2 regions of the Hydrogenophaga taeniospiralis genome follow, and region 1 is predicted to be linked to the other one. Evidence: predicted binding sites of a transcription regulator. Region 1 holds the regulator's gene; the other holds the start of a gene.
What was found. The regulator sigma-54, encoded in region 1, starts transcription at its own class of promoters, with help from an activator protein. The targets are predictions, from matches to a motif close to TGGCANGNAANCTGCTTT.

Region 1 (7,730 bases):
CCGCCGCGCAGCTGGATGGCGTGGGCCACGCCGGCGCGCTCGGCGTTGCGCTGCGCGAAGTCGACCATGCGGAACGACACGTCGCTGCCGAAGACGATGGGCGCGTGGCCCGCCGGCCACTCGCGCTGCTGGCGCACGGCATCGTCCCGGATGGCCTGCCACACGTGGGCCTGGAACGGCAGCATCTTTTCAAACGCGAAACGGCGCAGCAGGCCGGGCGGAATGTTCAGTGCGATCTGCGCGGCTTCGATCACCACCGTGCCACTGCCGCAGCAGGGGTCGTAGAGCGGGGGAATGTCGTCGAGCGGCTGGTCGGCGCAGGCGTCCCAGCCGGTGGCGGCGATCATGGCGGCGGCCAGGGTTTCCTTCAGCGGCGCGTCGCCCTTGTCTTCGCGCCAGCCGCGCTTGAACAGCGGCTCACCCGAGGTGTCGATGTAGAGCGTGACGCTGTCGGTGGTGAGGTGGGCGTAGATGCGCACGTCGGGCCAGGTGGTGTCCACGCTGGGGCGCTCGCCGCGCTTGGCACGGAAGCGGTCGCAGATGGCGTCCTTGATCTTGAGCGCGGCAAAGTTGAGCGAGGTCAGCGGGCTGTGCTGCGCGGTGATCTCGACCTTGATGGTCTGCGCCGGGGTGAACCAGATTTCCCAGGCCACGTCGCCCGCGGCGTTGTACAGGTCGTTCTCGTTGCGGTACTCGCCGTGCCAGAGCTGCACCAGCACGCGCTGCGTCAGGCGGCTGTGCAGGTTCAGGCGCATGGCGTCGCGCCACGATGCCCGCACCCCCACGCCGCCACGCGCCTTGAAAGCCAGCGGCTCGTTGGTGATGCGCTGCACCTCGGCGGCGAGGAAGTCCTCGACGCCGGCGGCGCAGGGAAGAAAGAGTTGGAGTTGGTTCACGGCAGGGGGTGTTCAGAGCGCTTTGCGCAGGTTCGCTGGCGCGATGCGCAAGGCCTCACGGTACTTGGCCACGGTGCGGCGCGCGCACTCGATGCCCTGCTCGCGCAGCAGGTCGGAGAGCTGGTTGTCCGACAGCGGCTTGCCCGGCTCTTCGGAGGCGATGAATTGCTTGAGCAGCGCGCGCACCGCAGTGCTCGATGCGTTGCCGCCGGTTTCGGTGCCCAGGCTGGAGCCGAAGAAATACTTCAGTTCGTAGGTGCCGAAGGGCGTGGCCATGTATTTGGCGGTGGTCACGCGGCTGATGGTGGACTCGTGCAGGCCGAGTTCGTCGGCGATCTCGCGCAGCACCAGCGGGCGCATGGCGAGTTCGCCGTGCATGAAGAAGTTGCGCTGGCGCTCGACGATGGCGCTGGAGACGCGCAGGATGGTGTCGAAGCGCTGCTGGATGTTCTTGATGAACCAGCGGGCTTCCTGCAGCCGCTGCTGCATGGCGGCGTGGCCGGCTTCGCCGCCGTTGTCGCGTCCGCCCCGGTTCTGCCGCATGGCATTGGCGTACACGTCGTGCACGCGCAGGCGCGGCATGACCTCGGCGTTGAGCTGGACCTTGAAGCCGCGCCCGGCGCGGGTGACGATGACGTCGGGCACGACCACGTTGCGCTCGACATCGACGAAGCGGCGCCCGGGCTTGGGTTCGAGCCGGGCGATCAAGGCCAGGGCGGCGCGCACGGTGGCGTCGTCCAGGCCACACAGGTTGCACAGGCGCTTGATGTCGCGCTTGGCCATGAGCTCCAGCGGCTGGCTGCAGATGGCCAGCGCGGCCCGCGCCTCGGGGCTGTTGCGCAGCTCCAGGATCTGCAGGCGCAGGCATTCGCCCAGGTCGCGCGCGCCCACACCCGAAGGCTCCATGTGTTGCAGCAGCTGCAGCGCCACGCCCAGGCGCTGTTCGAGCGCTTCGAGTTCCTCCAGGTGCTCCTGCGGATCGACCGGCTTGCCCGGCGGGGCCGAGAGCCGCAACCAGGCGCCAGCCAGCTCGGACAGGCGCTCTTCGAGGTAACCGTCGTCGTTGAGCGACTCGATCAGGAAATACAGCGCGGCGCTGTCCTCGTCGCTCAGGCGCAGGCAGCGGGCCTGGTCGTGCAGGTGGTCCTGCAGGCTGACGGGCACGCGCGCGAGGTCGGCGGCGCTGGCGGTTTCGTCGTCGTCGCCCGACGAGTTGTTGTTGCGCGGCGGCGCGTCGCCGCCCCACTCGCTGTCATCGGGCGCCATCTCGACCGTGCCGTCGCCTTCCCAGCTCTCTTCCATCGGCGCGGCGCCATCGAGCCGGCTCTCCAGCGCCTCGCCCTCACCGCCTTCGCCGCCGTCGACCGGCGACACGGTGGACGACGCAGGCGGCAACGGGCCGTCGAATTCGGCGGCCGGGGCCAGGTCGCTGGCAGCCGCCACCGTGGCTTCGGCGATCTGCTCGCCCGCGCTCACCGGCGCGTCGATCTGCTCCAGACCAAACGCCTCGCGTTCGGCGAGCTCCTCGGTGCGCTCCAGAAACGGGTTCTCGTCGAGCATCTGCTCGACCTCCTGCGCCATCTCCAGCGTGGACAGCTGCAGCAGACGGATCGACTGCTGCAGCTGGGGCGTGAGCGCCAGATGCTGGGAGACGCGCAGCGACAGGCCTTGTTTCATGCGTCAGGCCGGCAAAACGGAGGGACAGCGACCCGGCGCGCGGGTCGCGCAGCGGTGCGGGAGCCGGGTCGGGCCGGCGGGCATGAGACACACAAGCGCCCCATGCATCACATCCTGAAATGCTCGCCGAGGTACACCCGGCGCACTTCGGCGTTCTCCACGATCTCGGCCGTGGTGCCGCTGGCGAGCACCTGTCCGTCGCTGATGATGTAGGCGTGATCGCAGATACCCAGGGTCTCGCGCACGTTGTGGTCGGTGATCAGTACCCCGATGCCACGCGATTTCAGGAAGCCAATGATGTGCTGGATCTCGATCACGGCGATCGGATCAATACCGGCAAACGGTTCGTCCAGCAGAATGAAGCGCGGCCGGGTGGCCAGCGCGCGGGCAATCTCCACCCGGCGCCGCTCCCCGCCGGAGAGCGAGGGCGCGGGCGAGTCGCGCAGATGGTCCACCCGCAGGTCCTTGAGCAGCTCGTCCAACCGGTGCGTGATCTCGGTGGCGGACAGGGGTTTGCCGTCCTCGTCGCGCTGCAACTCCAGCACGGCTCGCACGTTCTGCTCCACCGTGAGCTTGCGAAAGATGGAGGCTTCCTGCGGCAGGTAGCCCAGGCCCAGCCGGGCCCGCCGGTGAATGGGCAGCGCCTCGATGCGCTGCCCGTCCAGCAGGATCTCGCCGCCGTCGGCGCGCAACAGCCCCACGATCATGTAGAACGAGGTGGTCTTGCCCGCGCCGTTGGGGCCCAGCAGACCCACCACCTCACCCTTGTCCACCGTGAGTGAAACGCTCTTGACCACCTTGCGGCTGCCGTAGGCCTTCTGCAGTCCGTGCACCTCCAGTTGACTGCGCACGGCCATGGGAGCGGGCACGCTGCCCAAACCTGCTGCGGTCACTTGTTTTTCTCGTTGAGCTGTTCGCTGGGGCGCAATTTGGCCGGATCGGCCGGCGCTGCGGGCTTCGCGGGCGCCTTCTCTTCGTCGGGGATGGGCGTGAGCATGGCGCGCACCCGGCCCGAGGGATTGGCCGCCGTGCGGTTGCTCACACCGCCCTTGACGGTGAAGACCTCGGTGCGGCTGTTGTAGGTGATCTCGTTGCCCAGGCTCTCGTCGTTGATCAGGGTCCCGCGGTAGCGGCGCAGCACGGCGCTGCCGGTGAAAACCACCGTCTCGGCCTGGCTGTTGTATTCGATGTGTTCGCCTTCACCCTCGATCCACTCCTCCAGCGCCTCGCGCTTCTGGCGGAAGAAACCGGGCTTGGCCGCGGAGCCGTACAGGTTGCCGAACTGGTTGCCCTGCGGGTCCTGGCGGACATCCATCTTCGTGCCCCGCATCACGATGGTGCCCTTGGTGACGACCACGTTGCCGGTGAACACGCTGCTCTGTCGGGCGTCGTCGTAGCGCAGCGCATCCGCCTCGATGTTCATCGGCTTGTCCTTGTCGGCCAGCTCTGCGTGAGCAGCGGCGACCAACGTCAGGCCAAGGGCCGCGATGATGAAGCGCGAAAGCAATCTGGGGGCAAAGGTGTTTTGAGGCATGGCTTTTCAGGGGCACAAATCTTGCATTCATTGTAGCGGCGCAAACCCCGCCCGCAGGCACCTCACCGGACTTTGTCGCGGCCCGGAAAACACAAGGCCCGCCAGAGGGCGGGCCTTGGTCGTGCCGGCGCCCGGTTCTTCAGGACTTGCGCGCCTGGGCGATCAGGTTGTCCGCGATCAACAGGGTGCGCGGACCCTGGCCACCGATGTAGAAACGGCCCGCCACACCCAGCGCGGGCGTGCCCTCCACCATATAGGCTTCCTGCAAGGCCGTGGCTTCCCTGGACTGCTGGATCGCCGCGCCGTTGTAGATGGCCGCGAACTTGGCCTTGTCGACACCCTGCTTTTCGATCCAGGCGGCGATCGCCGGAGGCGTGGTCAGGGGCAGGCGCTCCTCGTGCATCGCCTGGAACACCTTGCGGTGCAGCTTGTCCACCAGCCCCATGGCCTCCAGCGTGAAATACAGGCGCTGCATGGGGACAAAGTCCGGACTGAACGCCACCGGCATGCGCCGCACTGTCACGTGGGCCGGCTTCTTGCCGATCCAGTCGTTGAACACGGGTTCAAAGTTGAAGCAGTGGATGCAGCTGTAGGCGAAGAACTCCACCACTTCGACCTGCCCCGGCGGGCTGACCACCGGCGCGGGCTTGCTCAGGCGCTGGTAGTCGGTGCCTTCTTTGAAACCGATGCGCTGGGCCAGCGCGGGACGCAGGGCCCCAGCGGCACTCAAGGCGCCAGCGCTCAACAGGGTGCGGGAAAAAACTCGGCGTTGCATGAAATCGGACTCCTTGTATGGGCTTGGTTGGGGCCGGCCCTGCGGAAAAAAGTTCCGCGGCACCGCCTCGGCTCAGGCGTTCAGCGCGCTCAACGTTGCACGCGCACCAGCGCAGCGGCCACACCATTGGCTTCGAGCTGCTCGCGCGTGGCGTCGGCCATGGCCTTCTGCGCGAACGGCCCCACGCGCACCCGGTACACCTTCTGCCCGGACTGCTCGCGCTCACTGACCTCGGCGGCCATGCCCAGCATGGCCAGCCTGGCGCGCTGCGCATCGGCCTCGTCGGGGTTTCTGAACGCCCCGGCCTGCACGAAATACGTGAAGGGGTCGGCCGTGGCCGGGTTCGGGGCACCGCTGGCGGGAGCCTCTGCGGTGGGCGCGGCGGGCGCACTGTCGGCCTTCGGGCGCGAACGCAGCAGATCCTCGATGGGGTCGCCCTGCGGTTGCGCGGCAGACGCGGGGGGCGCCTTCGGAGCGGCGGCCGGCGGCAGCGGCTTGCCATCGGCCGGGGGCACCACGATGGCCCCGGCTTCGTTGCCAGTACCGGGCACCGGGGCGGGTTTGCCGCCCAGCACCGCGTTCGGATTCCAGCCCTTGTTGCGCTCGGCTTCCGCCGCATCCTGCGCCGGTTTGCGCGACACCCCGCGGTCCACGAAGGGCATGGGCACCTTGGTGACGTAGATCGCCACCGCCAGCGCGCCAGCCAGCCCCACCAGCACCCCGATCACGAAGCCAATGAGGGTTCCGCCCACGTGCGAACGGGCGGAAGGAGAACGGGTTTTCATACGGGCTTTCGTCATCACATCTTCTGCGGGGCACTCACGCCCAGCACCTTCAAACCATTGTGCAACACCTGCGCGGTGGCCGCGACGAGGGCCAGACGGGCCTTTTTCACCGCCTCGTCGTCCACCAGGATGCGCTCGGCGTCGTAGTAGCTGTGGTAGCAGGCGGCCAGCTCGCGCAAGTAGAAAGTGACATCGTGCGGCGCGAAGTCGCGCGCGGCGTCGGCCAGCATGGCGGGGTATTTCGCCAGCAGCAGCATCAGCGCCTGGGCGGCCGGGCTGTCCAGCGCCGAGAGGTCCACGTCTTTCAGCGAAGCCGCGTCGCCACCCCAGGCCGCCAGCACCGAGCAGATGCGCGCATGGGCGTACTGCACGTAATAGACCGGGTTGTCGTTGTTCTTCTGCACCGCCAGGTCCACGTCAAACGTGTACTCGGTGTCGGGCTTGCGGGAGAGCAGGAAGAAGCGCACCGCGTCCTTGCTGGTCCATTCGATCAGGTCGCGCAGGGTCACGTAGCTGCCGGCGCGCTTGCTGATCTTGACCTCTTCACCGCCCTTGACCACGCGCACCATGGTGTGCAGCACGTAGTCGGGGTAGCCCTGTGGAATGCCGACGTTCGCGGCCTGCAGGCCGGCGCGCACGCGGGCGATGGTGCCGTGGTGGTCGGTGCCCTGGATGTTGATCACCTTGGTGAAGCCCCGCTCCCACTTGCTGATGTGGTAGGCCACGTCGGGCACGAAGTAGGTGTAGGAGCCGTCGCCCTTGCGCATGACGCGGTCCTTGTCGTCCCCGTACTCGGTGGACTTGAGCCACAGCGCGCCGTCCTGCTCGTAGGTCTTGCCGGCCTCGCGCAGTTTCTGCACCGTGGCGTCCACCTTGCCGCTGGTGTAGAGGCTGGATTCGAGGTAGTAGTGGTCGAACTTGACGGCGAAGGCCTGCAGGTCGAGGTCCTGCTCGTGGCGCAGGTAGGCCACGGCGAAGAGGCGGATGTCGTCGAGCGCGTTCACGTCGCCGCTGGCGGTGAAGTCGCGGTCGTCGGCGTGCACGGTCTTCTTCGCCAGGTAGTCGTTGGCGATGTCCTGGATGTAGTCGCCGTTGTAGGCGGCCTCGGGCCATTCGGGATCGCCCGGCTTGAAGCCCTTGGCGCGCAGCTGGGTGCTGTTGGCGAGCGTGCCGATCTGCACGCCGGCGTCGTTGTAATAGAACTCGCGGTGCACGTCCCAGCCCTGCGTCTGGTACAGGCTGCAGATCGCGTCACCCAGCGCGGCCTGGCGGCCGTGGCCCACGTGCAGCGGGCCGGTGGGGTTGGCCGAGACGAATTCGACCATCAGGCGCTGGCCGTTGGGCGGAACCACCCCGAAGCCCTCGCCGGCCCGCAGCACCTCGCGCACGATCTGCTGCTTGGCCGCGGGCTTGAGGCGGATGTTGATGAAACCGGGTCCGGCGATGTCGATGTCGGACACCCACTGCTGGTACACCGGCTGCGCCAACAGGGCCGTGCGCAGGGTGTCGGCGAGCTGGCGCGGGTTGAGCTTGAGCGGTTTGGCCAGTTGCATGGCGGCGGTGCAGGCGAAGTCGCCGTGCGCGGCCACCTTGGGCGATTCGAAGGCGGCGCGGCTGCCCGCACCAGGAGAGAGCAGTTCCAGCTCGGCGGCGAGGCCACCCAGCAGTTCGTGTTTGACAGAGAGCATGGGGCGGGATTTTACGGGGCGGGCGGAGGCGCCGCCGCCAGCGGCGACAGGCTGGTCCGCGCCGCCGCCTTGACCGCCTCGGTCAGGCGCTGCGCGCTGAGCGGTTCGCGCGCCCAGTGCTGCCAATACAGCGCCACGTCCACCGTCGATCCGGGCAGCACTTCCTGCAGGCGCGGGCGGCCCGCGAGGTGGTGCTCGGGCACCATGCCCCAGCCCAGCCCGAGTTCGATGGCGGTCTCGAAAGCGTCCACGGCGGGCGCGAAGTGGCGCGGGTAGTTGGGCTGGCGCAGGCCGAAATGCTGTTCCAGAAAGCTGTCCTGCAGCGCGTCCTTGCGGTTGAAGATGATGGCCGGCAGGGCCAGCAGCTGGTGCGGC
Region 2 (7,730 bases), 520 kb from region 1:
GTGGGGGTCGTGCTGGTGCTGGCGAGCCTTGGGACCTGGTGGAAACTGAGCAACACCGGCGACCCGGCCTCGCTGGCCGCCACGCCCGAGGCCACAGTGCCCGCCGCTTCCGCGAACGAACCGGCGCCGCCCGCCCCGGTGCCCGCCCCCGAACCGGCCGTGCCGGACCTCGCCACGGCCTCAACGGCGCCGGGCAGCGAGACGCATCTCTCGGAGGCCGAGCGCCTGCGCCTGTCGCTGGAGCGCCTGGAGCGCGAGGACCAGGCCCGCTCCGCCGCGCTGGAGCAGCAGCGCGCGGCCATGGCGGCGGAACAGCGGCGGCGCGCCGAGCAGGCCCGGCGCCGCGCCGAAGCCACCGCAGCGGCGGCCGCGTCCCCGACGCCTGCGCCGGCACCGTCGCCGCAACCCGCCACGGCGACACCGGCCGAGGCGAAAACCGAAACCACTCCGCCGCCTGCGGCGTCCGCCGCCACGGTGGAGCTGGCCTGCGCCGGCAGCACCAACTTCTTCGCGCGCGACCTGTGCCGCATCCGCGAGTGCCGCAAGCCGTCTTTCGCCCGCGACCCGATCTGCGTCCGGTTCCGCGAAATGGAAGAGGCGAGCCGCCGCAAGCTGGACAACTGATCGCCCCGCAAAGCGCGGCTGGCGGCGCGGGCCGTTCGCGCCGAACGGGTCCGTGATGTCCCTCCCCCCGGGGCGGGCGCCCCGATTGGGCTTGTGGTGTGGGCCCGAATCGCTACCATGCAGCTGTCCACAACGGACAAGACCAGGGAGGTCAAGCGATGAAAAAGAGCATGGTGATCGGGGCCGCGTTGCTGTGGTTCGCGGCGGTGGCCCGCGCGGCCACGCCCACGGAGCAGATGGAAGGCTTCCTGCTCCAGCTGGATCAACAGGGGGTGGAGCCGGCGGTGCAGGCGTTTTTCCGGCCCAGCCCGGGGGCCAGCGTGGCCATGCCGCAGATCCTGATGATGCAGCAGCAGCTCAAGACCGTGCTGCCCACGCTGGGCACCGCGAGCGGTTTCGAGAAGGTGCGGGAATGGAGCCTCGCCCCCTCTCTCATGCGCCTGATGTACCTGGGCAAATACCCGCAGACGCCGCTGATCTGGAGCGCCTATTTCTACAAGAGCAGCGACGGCCAGTGGTGGCCGGCCCGGCTCGACATCAGCACCGATCTGAACAAGGCCCTGGACGGGGTGAACTGAGGGGGCTGGAAGGCCTTCGTTCCGCCTCCGATTCCTTGCACCACCGCGTTCAGCCCGGTCCGGCCTGCCAGCCGATCTCGGCCACCAGCCGGTGTTCGCCACCCGGGGGCACCGTCACCGCGTCGTCCGCCACGTTGGCGGTTTCCACGCAGACGAAGCGCTGGTATTCGTCGTCCGCCAGATCGGCCATGCCGGCCGCCAGGGTGGCCCCGGGGTTCCACACCACGGCGCTGCGGCTGCCTTCGCTGCGGATGCGCAGCGTGCGTTGCCCGGCACCGTCCTGTACGCTCAACGCGGCGGGGGCGCCGGTGTAGATGCGGTCCACCTCGGACGTGAACGTGACCGCGCCGACCTGCTGCCGCAACGCGCCCGAGGCGCCGGCCGCCTTGTCGATGCAGTGGCAGCCGTCCAGCCCGGCCACGGTGGTCTGCGCCAGTTCGCCCACCGCCAGGTAGCTGTGCAGCGCCTGGGCGATGGTGAACGGCTGGCCGCCGGTGTTGCGGGTCAGCAGTGCCAGCCGCAGGCTCGGGCCGACGGTGATCTCCAGCATCAGCTGAAAACCGTGCGGCCAGATCGCCCGGGTGTCGGGTGTGTCCGTCAGCGCCAGCGCGATGCGCGTGGCGCCGTCGGGCAGGGCGGTGGTGCCAGCGACCGACCACAGCCTTGTGCGCGCGAAACCGTGGTTGGGCCGGCCCAGGCCCTCGGGGTCGGGGCCAAACCAGGGCCAGCACACCGGGACGCCGCCCCGGATCGCCGTGCCCACCTGGTACCTGGCGCGCTCGCTCACGAACAGCAGGTCGGCGCTGGCCGTGTGCGGGCGGAACCGCAGCACCTGGCCGCCGTGCAGGGACACCTGCGCGCTGGCGTGCGCGTTGTGGACCTCGATCAGCGGCAGGCCGCCTGGCCCGGCGATGAAGGCCAGTTGATCGGGGATGGCGTGGGCGGCGTTCAGGTGGTCGAGTGTCATGGGAGTCCCTGGGGGGCGGAAGCGGCCGGCATGCGCCACCGCTCGAAGCTGGCGCTCAGTTGCCGAGCAGGCCTTCCTTCAGACGCATGTCGACCGGGTCGTTGCCCAGCCAGATGCGCAGCACCATCTGGAAAAACTCCGCGTCGTCGATGGCATCGCCCTGGGCCACACCCTGGATGAAGAACTGCGTGCCCTTGCCCGGGACGAACTCCATGGCAAAGGTGTGGCCCTCGTCCACATGGCTCTTGCCCGAAAAGATGTCGATCAGGCGCGTGGTCGAGAGCGTGTGCTTGCGCATCAGCTCGGGCGGGTTGTTGTCCTTCAGGCCGCGCAGGAAGGCCAGGCCCAGGTCGGTGCCCGAGACCTTGCGCTGCGCCACGAAGCTCAGCTTCTTCGGGCCGGGCAGCGCCAGCACCGCCTCGGAGGTCTTCGCGGTGGCGGGCAGGTACATCGCCATGTCGTACACCTTGAAGATCGCCTTGTAGCGCGTGCCGGTGCCGTTCATCACCAGCGTGCTGCCCGCCAGGACGGTGGTTTTTTCAAAGGCGGTGGCCGCGCCGGAAACGCTGGTGGCGGCGAGCAGCGCCGTGGCCAGTATCAGCTGGGGCAGGGAAGAGGGCTTCATCGGTTTGTCTCCGTTGTTGTGGTGGGTTTCTGGGGGTGAAGTATGGGCAGTGCGGGCGCCCGCTCGGTGCCCAGGCGCCGCCGTTGGGCGTCAGCCGCGGCCGCGGGGCGGGCGGCTGGCCGCCTTCCAGTAGCCGAACTCGTCCTCGTGCACCTCGATGTCCAGCTCCTGCACCCGGCCCAGCAGGCGCTCCTGCGCGTCGGCCACGGCCCGGTTGTAGATGCTCGGGCCGATCTCCTTCAGAAAGAAGTTCAGCAGCCCGCCCGCGGCCACGTTGCCGATGGGCTCGTCCATGTGTTCGCGGAAATAGCGCTCGATGGAGGTGGTGGCCTGCTGGCGGGCTTCTTTGGAGAGTTCGATGCTCATGGTGGTCGGGTCCGGGTGGCGTGCGGGTTCCGAGTATCCCGCTTTGGTTCTCCTTTTTGGCGCCGTCCGCGGGCGTTTCAACCGCCCATCCCGGCGCCACGCCCGCCTGCGGGCCGGCGGCGGGTCGCGGCGCCGGGCGGTGCTAGAAACCCTGCAGGAACGGTTCAAACGACAGGTGATTCATGGCGGTGTGTGCAGCATGTGGGGCTGAAAACGGGGACAGAGCGCGGTTCTGCCAAGGTTGCGGGACCCCGCTGGGGGCCAAGCCCTCGGCCCCACGCCACGAGCCCCAGGCCCCCACCCAGGCCGCGGGGCTGTTGCAGACCTGCCCGGCCTGCCAGTCCAAGAACCCGTTGGCCGCCACGGCCTGCCGGACCTGCCGCGCCTCCCTGCTCCCCGCGCTGGCGACGCCCAGCCGCAAGGCCGCGCCTGTGGCCCGGGGGCCGAACGCCGGCCGGCTCGTGTTGGTGGGCCTCGTGCTGGCGAGCGCCGCGGCGGGCGGCTGGTGGTTCGGCACGAACCGCGAGAAAGCCGCGCCGGCAACGCCGAGGGTGGCGGTCGTGGCGCCGGACGCGGGGCCCTCAACCCCCTGACCGCAGCGCCCGCCGGTACTGCACCGCTTCGGCCACGTGGCCCACCCCCACCAGATCGCTGCCCGCCAGGTCGGCGATGGTGCGCGCCACGCGCAGGGCGCGGTGGGTGCTGCGTGCGCTCCAGCCCAGCCGGGCGGCGGCGGTGTTGAGGAACTTGAGGGCGGTGGCGTCGGCCTGCAGGTGTTCGTCCAGCGCCGCGCCCGCCAGCGCCTGGTTGGTGTGGCCCTGGCGCTGCTGGGCGCGGTCGCGCGCGGTCTGCACCCGTTCGCGCACCGTTTCGCTGCTCTCGCCCAGCGCGCCGTGCAGCAGGTCGTCGCTGGGCAGGGCCGGCACTTCCACGTGCAGGTCGATGCGGTCGAGCAGCGGGCCGCTGAGCTTGCCCTGGTAGCGCGAGATCTGGTCGGGCGTGTCGCGGCAGGCCCGGGTGGGGTGGCCCAGAAAGCCGCAGGGGCAGGGGTTCATGGCGGCCACGAGCTGGAAGCGCGCCGGGAACTCGCTTTGCATGGCGGCCCGCGAGATGCGGATGTGGCCGCTCTCCAGCGGCTCGCGCAGGGCTTCCAGCGCGGCGCGGGGAAACTCCGGCAATTCGTCCAGAAACAACACGCCGTGGTGCGCCAGCGAGATTTCCCCCGGCCGCGGCGGTGAACCGCCGCCCACCAGCGCCACCGCGCTGGCCGTGTGGTGGGGCGAACAGGTGGGGCGTTGGCCCCAGCGCGCCAGTGCGAAGCGCCCGGCCAGCGAGGCCACGGCGGCCGATTCGAGGGCTTCGCGGGTGCTCATGGGCGGCAGCAGACCGGCAAAACGCTGCGCCAGCATGGACTTGCCCGAGCCCGGCGGCCCCACCATGAGCACGCTGTGGCCCCCGGCGGCGGCGATCTCCAGCGCGCGCTTGGCCGCGGCCTGGCCTTTCACGTCCGCCAGATCGGCGTAGCCCGGGCTCTGGCCCACCTCGGTCGGCAGCAGCCGGGCCCAGCCGTCGTCGTCGGCGGGCGCTGGTTCTCCGGTGGCGGCGCCCTCGGGCAGGAACTGGCGCACCACGTCCAGCAGGTGGCGCGCCCGGTAGACCTGGGCCTGCGGCACCAGCGCGGCCTCTACGGCGCTGTCGGGCGGCAGCACCAGGCGGGCCGGTGGGACATCGGCGGTTTGTGCACCACCATGGAGCGCCAGGCTCATGGCCAGCGCGCCACGTACCGGGCGCAATTCGCCGCCCAGCGAGAGCTCGCCGGCGAATTCCCAGCCGGCCAGGCGCGTGGCGCTGATCTGGCCGCTGGCGGCCAGGATGCCCAGCGCGATCGGCAGGTCAAAACGGCCCGAGTCCTTGGGCAGGTCGGCCGGCGCGAGGTTGACGGTGATGCGCTTGGTCGAGGGGAATTCCAGCCCCGCGTTGGCGATGGCCGAGCGCACCCGCTCGCGCGCTTCCTTCACCTCGGTATCGGCCAGGCCCACCAGCGTGAAGCTGGGCAGGCCATTGGCCAGGTGGACTTCCACACAGACCGGGTGGGCTTCCAGGCCCAGCAGTGCACGGCTGTGCACCAATGACAGACTCATTGCGATTTCCTCCCTGTTTCGGTGCACTTCATGCCCTGTTCATCAGGGAAAACCCGCTGATGGCGATGCACAACCTTGGTGCTTGCGCTGTTCGAGTGACAGTTCGCGCGCAAACACGCGCTTTCATCATGGCACAGGCGCCGCCGCACCGCCGCGCCGAGCCCGTCGGACGCGGTGTTTTCGCGACAGCCCGCCGGCCCGGGTGGGCTCGCGCTTGGCACGTTCCGTGCTTGGGGCTGTAAGCGATTGAATCAAAGGCGTGGAGTTCCCACGAAACAGTCCGCATCCAAAGTGGTGTCAGCCCTCCCGGCCGGCATTGCCCGTGTCACCCCCGGTGTCGGCCACCCGGTCTGAGCACCCTGTACTAGTAGAGGAATCACAGCATGAAAATGGTTTCAGCCATCATCAAGCCGTTCAAGCTGGACGAAGTGCGCGAAGCGCTCTCCGGCATGGGCGTGCAAGGCATCACCGTCACCGAAGTCAAGGGCTTCGGCCGCCAGAAGGGCCACACCGAGCTGTACCGCGGCGCGGAATACGTGGTCGATTTCCTGCCCAAGGTCAAGATCGAAGCCGCCGTCTCCGACGACCTGGTGGACCGCGTGATCGAGGCCATCGAAGGCGCCGCCCGCACCGGCAAGATCGGCGACGGCAAGATTTTCGTCACCTCCCTCGAACAGGTGGTTCGCATCCGCACCGGCGAGACCGGCAAGGAAGCGCTCTGATCAACGAGCAGCACAAGAAAGATCACGCACATGAAAAAACTACTTGCAACCCTGTTGCTGGGCGCGGGCCTGGCATTCGGCGGACTTAACGCCCTGGCGCAAACCACCGAAGCACCGGCCGCTGCCGCGGCGCCCGCCGCCGACGCAGCAGCGGCTCCGGCCGCACCGGCTGCCGACGCTGCCGCTGCACCGGCCGCCGCACCCGAAGCTCCGGCCGCTGCCGTGGCGGCGCCTGCCGAAGCCGCCCCTGCGGAAGCCGCACCGGCCCCGGTGCCCAACAAGGGCGACACCGCCTGGATGATGGTCGCCACCCTGCTGGTCATTCTCATGACCGTGCCGGGCCTGGCCCTGTTCTACGGCGGCCTGGTGCGCAGCAAGAACATGCTGTCGGTGCTGATGCAAGTCATGGTGACCTTCTCGATGATCGTGGTGCTGTGGGTCGTGTACGGCTACAGCCTGGCGTTCACCGAAGGCAACGCATTCATCGGCGGCTTTGACCGGCTGCTCCTCAGCGGTGTCTGGGACAACGTGGCCGGCACCTTCGGCAACGCGGCCACCTTCAGCAAGGGCGTCGTGATCCCCGAGATCGTGTTCGCCGCTTTCCAGGCCACCTTCGCCGGCATCACCTGTGCCCTGATCGTCGGCGCTTTCGCCGAGCGCATCAAATTCAGCGCCGTGCTGTTGTTCACCGCCATCTGGTTCACCTTCAGCTACGCCCCGATCGCCCACATGGTCTGGTTCTGGATGGGCCCCGACGCCTACTCCAGCGCTGAGGTGGCCGGCGACATGACGGCCAAGGCCGGCTACATCTGGCAAATGGGCGCGCTGGACTTCGCCGGCGGTACCGTGGTGCACATCAACGCCGCCGTCGCTGGTCTGGTCGGTGCCTACATGGTCGGCAAGCGCATCGGTTACGGCAAGGAAGCCATGGCGCCTCACAGCCTGACGCTGACCATGGTCGGTGCCTCGCTGCTGTGGGTGGGCTGGTTCGGTTTCAACGCCGGCTCCGCCCTGGAAGCCAACGGCTACGCTGCCCTGGCCTTCATCAACACCTTCATCGCCACGGCCGCTGCCGTGCTCGCCTGGTGCATCGGTGAAGCGCTGGCCAAAGGCAAGGCGTCCATGCTGGGTGCCGCTTCCGGTGCTGTCGCTGGCCTGGTGGCCATCACCCCCGCGGCCGGCAACGTCGGCGTGGGCGGCGCGTTGATCATCGGTTTCATCGCCGGCTTCGCCTGCCTGTGGGGCGTGACCGGTCTGAAGAAGATGCTGGGCGCGGACGACTCGCTCGACGTGTTCGGCGTGCACGGCGTGGGCGGCATCATCGGCGCCCTGCTGACCGGCGTGTTCAACTCCCCCAACCTGGGTGGCCCGAGCGCCGTGGCCGACTGGACCACGGTGGCCATGATCGCCCCCGATGCCTACACCATCGCCGGCCAGGTCTGGATCCAGGCCAAGGCCGTGCTGATCACCATCGTGTGGTCGGGTGTGGTCTCCGTCATCGCCTTCAAGATCGTCGACCTGACCGTGGGCCTGCGTGTGACCGAAGAGCAGGAACGCGAAGGTCTGGACATTTCTTCCCACGGCGAGACCGCGTACAACCGCTGAGCCTGAGCGCTCCCCGGGGTGCTGCTGACAACAGCGCACCCCCCATTTTCTGAGTTTCCTTTGGATGTTCACCCCGCGATGCCGCACGGCACGCGGGGTTTT

Region 2: glnK (P-II family nitrogen regulator) is a predicted target of sigma-54. The motif match lies at 5,517-5,534, and genes of this name have one in related genera.

What each region holds. Positions count from the first base shown of each region.
Region 1 is NZ_JAHBAG010000001.1:1,451,870-1,459,599, reverse strand. It holds gene KIH07_RS07130 (THUMP domain-containing class I SAM-dependent RNA methyltransferase) at 1-896, opposite strand, end outside; gene rpoN (RNA polymerase factor sigma-54) at 909-2,573, opposite strand; gene lptB (LPS export ABC transporter ATP-binding protein) at 2,681-3,430, opposite strand; gene lptA (lipopolysaccharide transport periplasmic protein LptA) at 3,463-4,107, opposite strand; gene KIH07_RS07110 (thiol:disulfide interchange protein DsbA/DsbL) at 4,247-4,882, opposite strand; gene KIH07_RS07105 (SPOR domain-containing protein) at 4,972-5,667, opposite strand; gene argS (arginine--tRNA ligase) at 5,682-7,355, opposite strand; gene KIH07_RS07095 (HTH-type transcriptional regulator ArgP) at 7,367-7,730, opposite strand, start outside.
Region 2 is NZ_JAHBAG010000001.1:932,435-940,164, forward strand. It holds gene KIH07_RS04525 (hypothetical protein) at 1-624, shown strand, start outside; gene KIH07_RS04530 (hypothetical protein) at 783-1,202, shown strand; gene KIH07_RS04535 (D-hexose-6-phosphate mutarotase) at 1,252-2,169, opposite strand; gene KIH07_RS04540 (chalcone isomerase family protein) at 2,225-2,794, opposite strand; gene KIH07_RS04545 (DUF2164 domain-containing protein) at 2,885-3,160, opposite strand; gene KIH07_RS25525 (double zinc ribbon domain-containing protein) at 3,343-3,753, shown strand; gene KIH07_RS04555 (YifB family Mg chelatase-like AAA ATPase) at 3,742-5,301, opposite strand; gene glnK (P-II family nitrogen regulator) at 5,685-6,023, shown strand; gene amt (ammonium transporter) at 6,054-7,628, shown strand.